2 regions of the Streptomyces sp. NPDC021020 genome follow, and region 2 is predicted to be linked to the other one. Evidence: riboswitches for the same ligand, from Rfam matches in the RefSeq annotation. Region 2 holds a riboswitch; the other holds the start of a gene.
What was found. Region 2 has a riboswitch for glycine ahead of gcvT (glycine cleavage system aminomethyltransferase GcvT). Riboswitches for the same ligand answer to the same signal wherever they lie in the genome.
Positions count from the first base shown of each region.

Region 1: it holds a riboswitch for glycine, as region 2 does, so the genes downstream of both, gcvP (aminomethyl-transferring glycine dehydrogenase) here and gcvT (glycine cleavage system aminomethyltransferase GcvT) in region 2, are expected to answer to the same signal.

Region 1 is NZ_JBIRQQ010000011.1:302,580-310,348, reverse strand. It holds gene ACH4SL_RS30460 (FHA domain-containing protein) at 1-117, shown strand, start outside; gene ACH4SL_RS30455 (MerR family transcriptional regulator) at 166-912, shown strand; gene ACH4SL_RS30450 (bifunctional nuclease family protein) at 1,003-1,476, shown strand; gene ACH4SL_RS30445 (MerR family transcriptional regulator) at 1,748-2,347, shown strand; gene ACH4SL_RS30440 (DNA polymerase IV) at 2,447-3,865, shown strand; gene ACH4SL_RS30435 (PRC-barrel domain-containing protein) at 3,879-4,313, opposite strand; glycine riboswitch at 4,458-4,567, shown strand; gene gcvP (aminomethyl-transferring glycine dehydrogenase) at 4,754-7,648, shown strand; gene ACH4SL_RS30425 (DUF5999 family protein) at 7,759-7,769, opposite strand, start outside.
Region 2 is NZ_JBIRQQ010000004.1:554,708-562,476, forward strand. It holds gene ACH4SL_RS14185 (amino acid adenylation domain-containing protein) at 1-389, shown strand, start outside; gene ACH4SL_RS14190 (L-serine ammonia-lyase) at 790-2,157, opposite strand; gene glyA (serine hydroxymethyltransferase) at 2,260-3,525, opposite strand; gene gcvH (glycine cleavage system protein GcvH) at 3,562-3,942, opposite strand; gene gcvT (glycine cleavage system aminomethyltransferase GcvT) at 4,022-5,161, opposite strand; glycine riboswitch at 5,334-5,440, opposite strand; gene ACH4SL_RS14210 (enhanced serine sensitivity protein SseB) at 5,622-6,374, shown strand; gene ACH4SL_RS14215 (enhanced serine sensitivity protein SseB C-terminal domain-containing protein) at 6,578-7,300, shown strand; gene ACH4SL_RS14220 (DUF885 family protein) at 7,322-7,769, opposite strand, start outside.

The DNA.
Region 1 (7,769 bases), on a different contig from region 2:
CTCAACGGCACCTACGTCAACCGGGAGCGGATCGACGCGGTGCCGCTGTCCAACGGGGACGAGGTCCAGATCGGGAAGTACCGGCTGGTCTTCTACGCCAGCCAGCGGGGCTGCTGACCCGCGGCGGCCCCGGTCGACCACCGCTCCCGCGCAGGAAGGGCGCGTATGCCGCGTACGACGGGCGGTGCCGGAGACGGCACCGCCGCCACGGACGGCGCACTGCTGAGCATCGGCGCCGTACTGGGGCAGCTGCAGGACGAATTCCCCGAGGTCACGATCTCCAAGATCCGCTTCCTGGAGGCCGAGGGCCTGGTCGAGCCGCGACGGACCCCGTCCGGTTACCGGAAGTTCGCCGCGGACGACGTCCAGCGGCTGGCGTACGTGCTGCGGGTGCAGCGCGACCACTACCTGCCGCTGCGGGTGATCAAGGAGCTGCTGGAAGGTCTGGACCGCGGCGAGCAGCCGGTTCTGCCGGCGCTCGCCGCCGCCGAGCCCGCCCAGGAGGCCCCTGGAGGCACCGCGGAGGCCCTGGCGGCGGCGCACGGGCCACGGCTGGGCCGGGAGGACTTCCTGGCCGCCACCGGGGCCGACGAGGCGGAGCTGGCCCAGTGGGAGTCCTACGGGCTGGTCGAGACCGCCGGCGAGGGCGGTTACGAGGCCGAGGCGGTCACGATCGGGCGGCTCATCGCCGACCTGGGCCGCTACGGGCTGGAGCCGCGGCACCTGCGGGCGGTCAAGGCCGCGGCGGAGCGGGAGGCGGGCCTGGTGGAGCAGCTGGTGGCGCCGCTGCGCCGGCACCGCAACCCGCAGACCCGGCGACACGCCGAGGCCACGGCGGAGGAGCTGGCCGAGCTGTCGGCCCGGCTGCACGCCGCGATGCTGCGCTCGGCCTTGCGGCTGCGGCTGCGCTGACCGGGCATTCCCGCCGCCCGGTACGAACCGGACGCGGTGCCCGCCGTGCCCGACTACCCAAACCCGGCGGGCACGTCCTAGGGTTGACGTGTGAACGAGCTCGATGTTGTGGGTGTCCGGGTGGAAATGCCCTCGAATCAGCCGATCGTGCTCCTGCGTGAAGTGGGAGGCGACCGGTACCTGCCCATCTGGATCGGGCCGGGCGAGGCCACCGCCATCGCCTTCGCGCAGCAGGGCATGACGCCTGCGCGACCGCTGACCCACGACCTCTTCAAGGATGTGCTGGAGGCCGTGGGACAGACGCTCACCGAGGTCCGCATCACCGACCTGCGGGAAGGCGTCTTCTACGCCGAACTGGTCTTCGCCAGCGGTGTCGAGGTCAGTGCCCGTCCGTCCGACGCCATAGCGCTCGCGCTGCGCACGGGTACGCCGATCTACGGCAGCGACGGGGTGCTGGACGACGCCGGGATCGCCATTCCGGACGAGCAGGAGGACGAGGTGGAGAAGTTCCGCGAGTTCCTCGACCAGATCTCGCCCGAGGACTTCGGTACCAGCAACCAGTGACCACCGGCGGCCGCGGGGCGTCCGGCGAGCGGCCGGACGGCGTGCTGCGTGCGCGGTGATCCGCGGGGTGACCAGGGCAATGTTGTCACCATGAGGCCATCCGGGGAGGAATTCCCGGGTCCGGTCACATCAAACCACTCCTGGGGTGACTTTCACTCGGCGTGCCGAGTGTGGCGATCGTTGACGCACCCCTGGTGACTGCCTACCGTCGAAGTGGAAAGTCCCGTGGCACGTGCGCGCGGTGTCGGGGACGAGAAGGACGGAGGGCGGCGTGAGAAGCACCGGCGACGGTTCGGCGACCGGCGGCCCGTATCCGGCCAGGGGGGCGCTGGCCCGCGCGGCCGAGCCGGGGCCCGTGCCCGCGGCCGAGCCCGCACCGGAGCTGGTCGGCTACCGCGGCCCCACGGCCTGCGCGGCGGCGGGCATCACCTACCGCCAGCTCGACTACTGGGCCCGCACGGGTCTGGTCGAGCCCAGTGTCCGCCCGGCCTACGGCTCGGGCGCCCAGCGGCTCTACAGCTTCCGTGACGTGGTCGTGCTCAAGATCGTCAAGCGGCTGCTCGACACGGGCGTGTCCCTGCAGAACATCCGCACGGCCGTACGCCAGCTGCGCTCGGTCGGCCCGGCCGAGCTGGCGAGGATGACGCTGATGAGCGACGGCGCAACCGTTTACGAGTGCACCTCGCCCGCCGAGGTCGTCGACCTGCTCCAGGGCGGGCAGGGCGTCTTCGGCATCGCCGTCGGCGTGGTGTGGCGGGATGTCGAGAGCTCGCTGTCCGAGCTGCACGGTGAGCGGGTGGACACCGGCGAGACCCTGGTGGGCCACAACCCCGCCGACGAGCTCGCCAGGCGGCGCAACCGGGCGGTCTGACCCGGTCCGCGGACCCGTCGGCGGCCCGGCCGCGGGACACGGGCGCCATGGCGTACACATGTACGGTCATTGTCGGTGGGATGGGGCACGATCGAGGGTGTGAGAAGTGCGCCGACGATCCTGCATCTGGACATGGACGCGTTCTTCGCCGCGGTCGAGCAGGCCTCCAAGCCGAGCCTGCGGGGCAAGCCGGTGGTGGTCGGCGGCCTCGGGCCCCGCGGCGTGGTCGCGACCGCGTCCTACGAGGCGCGCGTGCACGGCGTCCACTCCGCGATGGCCACCGCGCACGCCCGCCGGCTCTGCCCGAACGCCGCGTATCTCGTACCGCGCTTCTCCCTCTACCGGGCGGTCAGCGACATCGTGATGGGGCTGCTCGGCGCGGTGTCCCCGCTGATAGAGCCGCTGAGCCTGGACGAGGCCTTCGTCGACCTGGAGGCGGGCGAGCAGACCGGTGGGCCCCGGGAGGTCGCCGAGCGGCTGCGGGCCGACATCCGCGCCGCCACGGGCCTGACGGCGTCGGTGGGGCTGGCCGGGTCCAAGCTGCTCGCCAAGATCGCCTCGGAGCAGGCCAAGCCGGACGGCCTGGTCGTCGTCGAGCCCGGCACGGAGCGCGCGCTGCTCGACCCGCTGCCGGTGCGCACCCTGTGGGGCGTGGGCCCTGCCACCGCCGAGCACCTGCGGCGGGCCGGCATCCTCACCGTCGCCGAGATCGTGCAGGCCGGGGAGCCCGAACTGGTGCGGCTGCTCGGCAAGGCGCACGGCAGCTCGCTGCACGCCATGGCCGCGGGGCTGGACAACCGCCCGGTGGTCGCCGACCGGGACGTGAAGTCGATCTCCGTCGAGGACACCTTCGACACCGACCTCACCGACCGCGCCCGGGTGCGGTACGAGATCGACCGGCTCGCGGAGCGCTGCGTGCAGCGGCTGCGCGGCGCGGGCCGCTCCGGGCGGACGGTCGTGGTGAAGATCCGGCGGTACGACTTCTCCACGCTCACCCGCTCCGAGACGCTGCGGGCGCCCACCGACGACCCGGCCGTCGTACGGGAGACCGCGCGCCGGCTCGTCGAGGCCGTCGACACCACCGGCGGGGTGCGGCTGCTCGGCGTGGGGGTGTCCGGGCTGGCCGACTTCACGCAGGAGGACCTGTTCGCGCAGGCGGCTCAGGCGGCCGAGGACCAGGCGCTGGAGGCCGGGGCGGGCGATACGGCGGAGGGCGCCGCCGCCTCGCCCGAGCCGCCGCCGGCCGTGTCCGCCGAGCAGGACCTGCCCGCCGCGCCGCCGCCGGAGCCCGCGCCCGGCAGCCGCTGGCTTCCCGGTCAGGACGTCGAGCACGGCGTGGAGGGGCGCGGCTGGGTGCAGGGCAGCGGCGTCGGCCGGGTCACCGTACGCTTCGAGGTCCCGTCGGACACCGCGCCGGGGCGGGTGCGCACGTTCGGGGTCGAGGATCCGGCTCTCACGCACGCCGAGCCGCTGCCGCTGGGGCCTTCCGTTCCCGACCGGGGGCTGCTCGCCGGGTGAGGCGCCGCGGGGGTCAGCCGGCGTCGTCCGGGCGGCGGTCGCCGGAGGGCAGGTCGCCGAAGTCGCGGGGGCCGGTGCCGGTGCCGCCGGGGGAGCCGGGGCCGTCGGCGGATCCGGGCGGGCCGGGCGGTTCGGTGGGGACGTCCATGCCGTAGTGGTGGTAGAGCTGGAGCTCCTGTTCGGGCGACAGATGCCGTCCCACACCGAAATCCGGCGCGTCCCTGATCAGCGACTTCTTGTACGGCACCCGCAGCGCCTCGCCCACCAGCTCGCTCGGCTCCAGCGGGATGAACGCGTCGCGGGTGAAGAAGCCGGTGCGCACCGCCGCCCACTCCGGGCTGCCGGTCGCGTCGTCGAGGTACACCTCGTCCACCGTGCCGATCTTCGTACCGTCACGGTCGACAGCGCGGCGGCCGATGAGGCTTCGCGGATCGATATCGGTCTGCACGGGTCCTCCAACCAGCGTCCCAGCAACATCCCAGCAACAGCGACACCTGCTGGATACCACCAAAAGCCACATCGCGGACGCTGTCGACCCGAACCTCCGGGCGGTGGGCGCGCAGATCCCGCTGGTAGGCTGGACGAAGGCTGTAGACCCCATGCGGGAGAGTCCTCCGGGCACCTGCCACAGCGGCAGACCGGGGGCGCCGAAGGAGCAAATCCTCCCCGGAATCTCTCAGGCACCCGTACCGCAGGGGCGAGGTCACTCTGGAAAGCAGGATCCGCCCCGAGCAGCGCCGTTCGGGGGACGGGTCTTCACCGAAGGTGAAAGTCTGCCCGCGCGCGGGTAAGGCGAAGCTCTCAGGTACTGATGACAGAGGGGGAGGCCGTACGGGCGCCCGCGCCGGGTGCCCCCGAAGGTCGTCGCAGACCAGGAGGCCTCCGCAGATGACTGATCCGACCGCACGCCGACTTCCGCTCGCCGAGCTGGAAGCCGGACTGCCCTTCGCCCGCCGGCACATCGGCCCCGACAGCTCCGCGCAGGCCAAGATGCTCGCCCAGGTGGGCTACAGCTCGCTGGACGAGCTGACGGACGCGGCCGTGCCGGACACCATCACGAGCGCCGCGGCCCTCGCGCTGCCGCCCGCCCGCACCGAGGCCGAGGCGCTGGCCGAGCTGCGCGCGCTGGCCGCCCGCAACCAGGTGCTCGCGCCGATGATCGGCCTGGGCTACTACGGCACCTTCACCCCGCCGGTGATCCTGCGCAACGTCATGGAGAACCCGGCCTGGTACACCGCCTACACCCCCTACCAGCCGGAGATCTCGCAGGGCCGGCTGGAGGCGCTGATCAACTTCCAGACGATGGTCGCCGACCTCACCGGGCTGCCCACCTCCGGCGCCTCGCTGCTCGACGAGGGCACCGCGGCGGCCGAGGCGATGGCGCTGTCCCGCCGGGTCGGGAAGGTCAAGGAGGGCGTTTTCCTGGTCGACGCCGACACCTTCCCGCAGACCACCGCCGTCATCGGCACCCGCGCCGAGCCCACCGGTGTCGAGGTGGTCGTCGCCGACCTGAGCGACGGCATCCCCGCCGACGTGGCCGAGCGGGGGGTCTTCGGCGTCCTGCTGCAATACCCGGGGGCCTCCGGCGCCGTCCGCGACCTGCGGCCGGTCATCGAGCAGGCGCACGGCCTCGGCGCGGTCGTGACCGTCGCCGCCGACCTGCTGGCGCTGACCGTGCTGGCCTCGCCCGGCGCGCTCGGCGCGGACATCGCGGTCGGCACCACCCAGCGCTTCGGCGTGCCCATGGGCTTCGGCGGCCCGCACGCCGGCTACATGGCGGTGCGCGAGTCCTACGCCCGCAACCTGCCCGGGCGGCTCGTCGGCGTGTCCGTCGACGCCGACGGCGACACCGCCTACCGCCTCGCCCTCCAGACCCGCGAGCAGCACATCCGCCGCGAGAAGGCGACCAGCAACATCTGCACCGCCCAGGTGCTGCTCGCCGTGATGGCCGGCATGTACGCCGTCTACCACGGGCCCGAGGGCCTGGAGCGGATCGCCCGCCGCACGCACCGCTACGCGGCCGTCCTCGCCGAGGGGCTGCGCGCGGCCGGCGTCGAGATCGTGCACGGGGCGTACTTCGACACGCTCACCGTGCGCGTGCCCGGACGGGCCGCCGAGCTGGTCGCGGCAGCCCGCGCCGCCGGGGTCAACCTGCGGCAGACCGACGACGACCTGGTCGGCATCGCCTGCGACGAGACCACCACCCGCGCCCAGTTGGCCGCCGTGCTCGCCGTCTTCGGCGGCACCGCCGACATCGAGGAGCTGGACGCCACCGCCGCGGAGGCGCTGCCCGGCGAGCTGGCCCGCAGCGAGCCGTACCTGACGCACCCGGTCTTCCACCTGCACCGCAGCGAGACCGGCATGCTGCGCTACCTGCGGCGGCTGGCCGACCGCGACTACGCGCTGGACCGCGGCATGATCCCGCTGGGCTCGTGCACGATGAAGCTCAACGCGACCACCGAGATGGAACCCGTCACCTGGCCGGAGTTCGCCGCGCTGCACCCCTTCGCGCCCGCCGAGCAGGCCGACGGCTACCTGGCGCTGATCCGCGGCCTGGAGGAGCAGCTCGCCGAGGTCACCGGCTACGACAAGGTCAGCCTCCAGCCGAACGCAGGGTCGCAGGGCGAGCTGGCCGGGCTGCTCGCGGTACGCGCCTACCACCGCGCCAACGGCGACACCGGCCGTACGGTCTGCCTCATCCCGTCCTCGGCGCACGGCACCAACGCCGCCAGCGCGGTCATGGCCGGCATGAAGGTCGTCGTGGTCAGGACCGGCCAGGACGGTGACGTGGACGTGGCCGACCTGCGCGCCAAGATCGAGCAGCACCGCGAGCAGCTGGCCGTGCTGATGGTCACCTACCCCTCCACGCACGGTGTCTTCGAGGACAACATCACCGACATCTGCGCCGCCGTGCACGACGCGGGCGGCCAGGTCTACGTCGACGGCGCGAACCTCAACGCGCTCGTCGGCCTCGCCCGCCCCGGGCGCTTCGGCGCCGACGTGTCGCACCTGAACCTGCACAAGACCTTCTGCATCCCGCACGGCGGCGGCGGCCCCGGCGTCGGCCCCGTCGCGGTCCGCGCGCACCTCGCCCCGTACCTGCCCAACCACCCGCTCCAGCCGGCCGCCGGCCCCGCCACCGGCGTCGGCCCGATCAGCGCCGCGCCGTGGGGCTCGGCCGGCATCCTGCCCATCTCCTGGACGTATGTGCGGCTGATGGGCGCCGACGGGCTGCGCGAGGCGACGCAGCAGGCGGTGCTCAGCGCCAACTACGTCGCCAAGCGGTTGGAGCCGCATTACCCCGTGCTCTACACCGGCCCCGCGGGCCTGGTCGCGCACGAGTGCATCGTCGACCTGCGGCCGCTGACCAAGGAGACCGGGGTCACTGTCGACGACATCGCCAAGCGGCTGATCGACTACGGATTCCACGCCCCGACCATGTCCTTCCCGGTCGCCGGCACGCTGATGATCGAGCCGACCGAGAGCGAGGACCTGGCGGAGCTGGAACGCTTCTGCGACGCGATGATCGCGATCCGCGCCGAGGTCGACAAGGTCGCGGACGGCCAGTGGCCCGCGGACGACAACCCGCTGCGCAACGCCCCGCACACCGCGGCCGCGCTGGGCGGCGACTGGGAGCACCCGTACAGCAGGCAGGAGGCCGTCTTCCCGGCGGGCGTCCGGGCCGCGGACAAGTACTGGCCGCCGGTGCGCCGTATCGACGGGGCCTACGGCGACCGCAACCTGGTCTGCTCCTGCCCGCCGCTGGACGCGTACGACAGCTGAGGCGGGGCACCCGCGGCCGGACATGGCAAAGCCGGTTCCCTTGGCGACAGGGGAACCGGCCGGGTGTCGGGCGCGGCGGGCCCGCTGGTGCGGGTGTCTGATCCCGCCGGTCAGGCCGCTG
Region 2 (7,769 bases):
ACATCTGGGTGGAGTTGGCGGCGCTGCCGCTCACGCCGAACGGCAAACTGGACCGCGCGGCACTGCCCGCGCCGGTCCGCTCCGGGCAGGACGTCGCGCCGCGCACCGACACCGAGCGGCTGGTGGCCGGGATCTACGCGGAGGTGCTGGGCCTCCCGGCGGTGGGCGCGCTGGACGACTTCTTCGCGCTGGGCGGCCACTCGCTGCTCGCGGTCGGGGTGGTCGCCCGGATCCGTACCGCGACCGAGGTCGAGCTGCCCATCCGCACCCTCTTCGACCAAGGCACGGTGGCGGGCGTGGCGCGGGCCCTGGAGGACCGGCTGCTGGCGGAGCTGGACGCACTGTCCGAGGAGGAGGCGGTCCGGCTCCTCGCGGAAACGGCGGACTGACGGCGCGTCCGCCCGGGGCACGCCCAGGGTGACGAGCGCGGTGGTCCTGTCGGTGACGACGGCGTGCTGGGCCTGCGTGCCGGGGGCGGCAGCCCTGGAACTCTCCGAAGCATTCGGCTGCCGCGCCCTCGTTCGGTGCGGTGCAGACGGGCTCGAGCGCCTTGGCGATCCTGTCCCAGTCCTGGCGGGCCGCGTAGCGGAAACTGCTGTGCAGGAGGTGGACGGTGCACGTTTGCACGATGGCGCTCGAGCGGCCGGTCCTGCCATTCGGCCACGCCCTCCATCACCTGGTCGGTGATGGCGGAGACGGTCTGTCCGGAGACCTCGGCCAGCTGCTCGTCCGACGCGGCCGGATCAGCCACGGGACTCGTGCTCGGTCGTCATGTACGGCGGTGTGCGCTCAGCACTCGATGACGTTGACGGCGAGGCCGCCGCGGGCGGTCTCCTTATATTTGACTTTCATGTCGGCGCCGGTCTGCTTCATCGTGCGGATGACCTTGTCGAGGGACACATGGTGGCGGCCGTCGCCGCGCATCGCCATCTTCGCCGCCGTCACGGCCTTGACCGCCGCCATGCCGTTGCGCTCGATGCAGGGGATCTGGACGAGGCCGCCGATCGGGTCGCAGGTCAGGCCGAGGTTGTGCTCCATGCCGATCTCCGCGGCGTTCTCGACCTGTTCCGGGGTGCCGCCGAGGATCTCGGCGAGGCCGCCCGCGGCCATGGAGCAGGCGGAGCCCACCTCGCCCTGGCAGCCGACCTCGGCGCCGGAGATCGAGGCGTTCTCCTTGAAGAGCATGCCGATGGCGCCCGCCGCGAGGAGGAAGCGGACGATGCCGTCGTCGTCGGCGCCGGGGACGAAGCGCTGGTAGTAGTGCAGGACGGCCGGGATGATGCCGGCGGCGCCGTTGGTGGGGGCGGTGACGACGCGGCCGCCCGCGGCGTTCTCCTCGTTGACCGCCATCGCGTAGAGGGTCAGCCACTCGGTGGCGTGCGCGGCCGGGTCGCCCTCCGCGCGCAGCTGGCGGGCCGAGACCGCCGCGCGGCGGCGCACCTTCAGGCCGCCGGGGAGTATGCCCTCGCGGGACAGGCCCCGGTCCACGCAGCTCTGCATGACGTGCCAGATCTCCAGCAGGCCGGTGCGGATCTCGGCCTCTGTGCGCCAGGCCTTCTCGTTCTCCAGCATCAGCGCGGAGATCGACAGGCCGGTCTCGCGGGAGCGCTGCAGCAGTTCGTCGCCGGTGCGGAAGGGGTGGCGCAGCACCGTGTCGTCGAGCTTGATGCGGTCGGCGCCGACCGCGTCCTCGTCGACGACGAAGCCGCCGCCGACGCTGTAGTACGTCTTGGCGAGCAGCACCTCACCGCTGTGCCCGCGGGCGGTGAGCGTCATGCCGTTGGCGTGGTAGGGCAGCGAGCGGCGGCGGTGCAGCACCAGGTCGGCCGCCGGGTCGAAGGGCACTTCGTGCGCGCCGAGCAGCGCGAGCCGCCGGGTGGTGTGCACGGCGGCCACCTCGTCGTCGGCGGTCTCGACGTCGACCGTGCGCGGGGAGTGGCCGGCCAGGCCCAGCAGCACCGCCTTGGGGGTGCCGTGCCCGTGGCCGGTCGCACCGAGCGACCCGAACAGCTCCGCCCGGACGCCGGCGGTCGCGGTGAGCAGGTCCTCGTTCTTCAGCCGCTGCGCGAACATCCGGGCAGCGCGCATCGGGCCCACCGTGTGCGAACTGGAGGGGCCTATGCCGATGGAGAAGAGGTCGAATACGGAGATGGCCATTCGTGTGCTCCCTGGTCACCGCGGACGCCGTTGTCCGCGGGCTGCTGCCGGGTGGTACGGGTCCGCGGCCGCGGGGCGGGTGGGCCCCGCGGCCGCGGGCGGTCAGGCGCCGAGCCCGGGGTAGAGCGGGAAGCGCTCGGCGAGCGCGCTCACCCTGCCCCGCAGGCTGTCGGCGTCGAAGACCGGCTGGAGGGCGGCCGCGATGATGTCGGCCACCTCCCGGAAGGCGTCGGCGTCGAAGCCGCGGGTGGCCAGCGCCGGGGTGCCGATCCGCAGCCCCGAGGTGACCATCGGCGGGCGCGGGTCGTTCGGGATCGCGTTGCGGTTGACCGTGATGCCGACGTCGTGCAGCCGGTCCTCGGCCTGCTGCCCGTCGAGGGCGGAGTCGCGCAGGTCGACCAGCACCAGGTGGACGTCCGTGCCGCCGGACAGCACCTTGACGCCGACCGCCGCGAGATCCTCCCGGCCCAGCCGCTCGGCGAGGATGACCGCACCCTCCAGCGTACGTGCCTGGCGGCCGCGGAACTCCTCGGTCGCCGCGGCCTTGAAGGCCACCGCCTTGGCGGCGATCACATGCTCCAGCGGGCCGCCCTGCTGGCCGGGGAAGACCGCGGAGTTGATCTTCTTGGCCAGGTCGGCGGTGGACAGGATCACGCCGCCGCGCGGACCGCCGAGCGTCTTGTGCGTCGTGGTCGTCACGACGTGCGCGTGCGGGACGGGCGAGGGGTGCAGCCCCGCCGCGACCAGCCCGGCGAAATGCGCCATGTCGACCATGAGGTACGCGCCGACCCCGTCCGCGATCCGCCGGAAGGCCGCGAAGTCCAGCTGCCGCGGATACGCCGACCAGCCGGCGATGATCAGCTGCGGCCGGTGCTCCTTGGCCAGCCGCTCCACCTCGTCCATGTCGACCCGGCCGGTCTCGGCGTCGACGTGGTAGGCGGCGACCTTGTAGAGCTTGCCGGAGAAGTTGATCTTCATGCCGTGGGTCAGGTGCCCGCCGTGCGCCAGATCCAGGCCGAGGATCGTGTCGCCCGGCTTGAGCAGGGCGAACATCGCGGCGGCGTTCGCCTGGGCACCCGAGTGCGGCTGGACGTTCGCGGCCTCGGCGCCGAAGAGCGCCTTGATCCGGTCGATCGCCAGCTGCTCGATGACGTCGACGTGCTCGCAGCCGCCGTAGTAGCGGCGCCCGGGATAGCCCTCGGCGTACTTGTTGGTCAGCACCGAGCCCTGGGCTTCGAGGACCGCGACGGGCGCGAAATTCTCCGACGCGATCATTTCCAGGGTGGACTGCTGGCGGCGCAGCTCGGCGTCGACCTCGGCGGCGACCTCGGGGTCGAAATCGTGCAGTGACTGGTTCAGGAGCGACATGGGATCTTCCCTCGGGTACGGGGTGGGGGCGACGGCTCAGGCCGCGGTGAAGTCGTCGTACTCGGCAGCGGTGAGCAGCTCCGCGTCCTCGTCGGCGACCCGCACCTTGAACAGCCAGCCGCCCTCGAAGGGCGCGGAGTTGACCAGCGAGGGATCGTCGGCCACGTCCTGGTTGACCTCGGTGACCTCGCCGGACACCGGGGCGTACAGCTCGCTCACGGACTTGGTGGACTCCAGTTCACCGCAGGTCTCGCCCGCGGTGACCGTCGCCCCCGCCTCGGGCAGCTGGACGAAGACGACGTCACCGAGCGCGTCGGCGGCGTGCGAGGTGATGCCCACGGTGGACACCCCGCCCTCGGCGGGCGAGACCCACTCGTGCTCCTTGCTGTAGCGCAGGTGCTCAGGATTGATGCTCATGACGGAATTCTCCCGGATACGAAGGGTTGCTGGTGGAGGCGGCGCGGCAGCCTGTGGATAACTCTCGTCACCCGCCGGCTCAGCGCTCGCGGCGGTAGAAGGGCAGTGCCACGACCCGGTACGGCTCCCGGCTGCCCCGGATGTCGACGGCGATGTCCGGCGTGCCGGGCGCGGCGGCGGACTCGTCGACGTACGCCATCGCGATGGGCGCCCCGAGCGTCGGCGACGGGGCTCCCGAGGTCACCTCGCCGACGACCGCGCCGTCCGGGCCGGTGACGGTGTAGCCCGCGCGCGGCACCCGGCGGCCCTCGGCGACCAGCCCGACGAGCGTGCGCGGCGGCTGCTCGGCGGCGCGTGCCGCCGCGGCGAGCAGCGCCTCGCGGCCGACGAAGTCGCCCGGCTTGTCGAACTTCACGACGCGCCCGAGCCCGGCGTCGAAAGGCGTCACGTTCGCCGTCAGCTCGTGCCCGTACAGCGGCATACCGGCTTCCAGGCGCAGCGTGTCGCGGCAGGACAGGCCGCACGGCACGAGCCCGGCCTCCGCCCCGGCCGCCAGCAGCGCCGCCCACAGCTTCTCGGCGTCCGCGGGCGCCACGAAGAGCTCGAAGCCGTCCTCGCCGGTGTAGCCGGTGCGCGCGATCAGCGCCGGCACCTCCGCGACCGTGCCCGGCAGCCCCGCGTAGTAGCGCAGGCCCGGCAGATCCGCGTCGGTCAGCGACCCGACGATGCCGGGCGCCTCGGGGCCCTGCACGGCGAGCAGCGCGTACGCCTCCCGGTCGTCGGCCACGGTCGCGTCGAAGTCCGCCGCCCGCAGCGCGAGGGTGTCCAGCACCGTCTGGGCGTTGGAGGCGTTGGCCACGACGAGGTAGCGCTCCTCGCCGAGCCGGTAGACGATCAGGTCGTCCAGGATGCCGCCGTCCGGGGCACACACCATCGTGTAGCGGGCCCGGCCGACCGCGAGGGCCGACAGGTGGCCCACCAGGGCGTGGTCCAGCGCCTGCCCGGCCTGCGGGCCGGTCACGGTGATCTCGCCCATGTGGGAGAGGTCGAAGAGCCCGGCGGCGGTGCGCACCGCCTGGTGCTCCTCGCGCTCGCTGCCGTACCGCAGCGGCATGTCCCAGCCGGCGAAGTCGGTCATGGTGGCGCCCAGCGCGCGGTGGACCGCGTCGAGCGCGGTGCGGCGCGGTGCGGCGGGGGAAGGGCTCGGTGCTGCGCTCATCGAAGGTGCTCCCAAAAGCGGCGGACGGGTCGTGGACTGCCGGCCGGGGCTGACCCCGGCCTCCCCATCTGTCATCGGAACCTGAGAGGTTCACCGTGACCCTGCGGGCCCCGGCTTGCACCTTGGGTGGGGCGGGACCGGTGAACGCGGCCCGCCCGCTTTTCAGATCTGCCTCGTCCGCGCGGTATCTGTGCCTGAGAGATTCAAGGGAGGACTTGCTCCTTCGGCGCCCGGCCCCCGCCGTCGTCCGGTGGGGCGGAACTCTCCCGCGCGGCCTCCAAACGGCCGCTATGCGAATTGTGGGTGCTGCTCGTGCCGTCGGCGCAGGTCACGCCCTTCCCGCCGACGGTACGCGCCGCCATCATCGCATGCCCGGGCGGGCGTGGCGGCCAGCCGATAGGGTTTCCGGGCAGGCAACGGGTGCCGCCGACGGCGGCACACAGCGCGGACGAGGATGGACATGGACAATCCGGCACCGTACATATGGCCGGCGAACGAGCTGGAGGAGGTGCTCGCGGCCAGCCTCGGCAATCCCGCCGCGACCCCCCGGCTGCTGGAGGTACTCGGCCGCTCCCACGTGTGGGTGCCGCTGCCCAACGGCGGATCGGCCGCGTCCACCGACCTCGACCTGCCCACCGTGGAGCTGGGCGGCGCGCCCTATGTGCCCGTCTTCAGCTCGGAGCAGCAGTACCGGCTCGCCGCCGAGGGCATGTCCTGCACGGTCGCGCCGGTCCGCGACTTCGCCCGCGGCCTGCCCCCGATGGTCGGTATCGCCGTCAACCCCGGCGGGGCCGTGGGGGTGCCGCTGCCGCCCGCCGCGGTCGCCGAGCTGTGCCGCGGGTCCCGGCCGCCCGGGGCGTTCGGGGAGCAGGTCCCCGGCGGGGCCCGGGTGCGGCTGTGGGAGCCCGCGCCGGACGAGGAGCCGGTCGACTTCCTGGCCATCGCCGCCGCCGAGTACGCCGTCACCCCCGTGGTGCTGAGCGCCCGCCGCGCCATGGCCGCGGTCGAGGAGGAGCCCCCCGCGCTCTTCGTCGGCGTCGAGCTGGACGGCTGGCAGGAGAGCGACCGCGCCGCCGCCATGGACGCGCTCGGCCGGGCGCTGGGCGCCGCGCCGCTGCCCTGGCCGGTCCATCTGATCCTGCTCGACGTGGCCCAGGACCCGGTGGCCGACTGGATGCTGGAGACCGTCCGGCCCTTCTACGCCCGGGACTGACTCCGGCAGATGCCCGGTGCGGGCGTATACGAGCCGTATACGAGCCATTTAGTCCGTGCCGCTTGAGTCGGTCAGCGTTCCACCGGCCAGAGCCGACCTGATTTGATGGCGTAATGACGGCGTAAGACGAACAGACGGGAAAGGGGCGGTCCGACGTGATCGCGGGCGCGCACGGCGGCGCGGCGGCCGGCCATGTGGAGCAGATGCTGCTCCAGGTGGCGCCGGGCCGCTACGACGCATACGAGAACCTGCTCGCGTCGCTGGCCGACGGCCAGGTCTGGATGCTGCTGTGGCAGGGCGCGCCCGGCACCCCCGACGCCCAGTACGCGGCGATGGAGGTCTCCGGCCACCGCTACGCCCCGTGCTGCACCTCCCCGCGCGAGCTGGCCGCCAGCGGCTGGAACCGCGAGCACGAGGTCGCCGCGGGCCGGGACATCGCGCTCGCCCTCTTCCCGGACCACTGCGGCCTGTGGCTCAACCCGCACGCCCCCGGCGGCGGCGTCGGCATCCCCTGGCCCGACCTGCGCCGGATCGCCGCGGGCCTGGACCTGCTGCCCGCGGGCCCGCTGCGGATCGGCGAGCCGACGGTGCAGATGCCGCAGTTCTACGCGCTGCTGGCCACGGCGGCGCAGCGTACGCCCGCGGTACGCGCGCTGCGGCAGGCGTGGGTGCAGCCCGCGCTCGGCGAGGCGTACCTCGCGATCGGCGTCGAGGTCTACGACTCCTCGCCGCAGGCGGTGGAGGCCGTACGGCTGATGATGCAGCAGGCCGTGCCCGGCGTCCCGGAGGGCCTGCCGGTCTCGACGGTCGCCATGTCCGACCCGCACGACCCGGTGGCGATGTGGCTGCGCGCCAACGCCCAGCCCGTCTTCGACCGCGACGCCTTCAGCAGCCCGCCCGCCTGGGGCCCGCCGCCGCGCTACTGAGCGCCGGGGCCGCGAGGCCCCCTACGCCCGCGCTCCGGCGTCCAGCAGGCCCAGCGGCGGCGCGCCGAGCGCGAGCAGCTGGGCGTGGAAGCCGGGCACCGAGAAGCCCGGCGAGCGCTCCGCGCGCTCGCGGGCCCGCATGATCTCCAGCTTCCCCCACGTGTACCGCCCGTATCCGGCGTCGAAGGTCCCGCGGCGCGCCTCCGAGGCGGCCCCCGCGGGGGCCAGATGCGCGTCGCGCACGAACAGATGCGTGGCCTCTGCCACGTCCATCGCCCCGGTGTGCAGCCCGATCGCGCACGTCAGCCGGGTCACCCGGACCAGTGCCTCCAGGGCGACGCCGATCGCGAAGCGCGGGTCGCGCGCCCGGAAACCCTCGTCGAGGCAGACCTCCTCGACGTAATGTGCCCAGCCCTCGCAGAAGGCCAGGCTGTGCAGCACCCGGCGGACCGGGCCCGCCGCCCGGCGC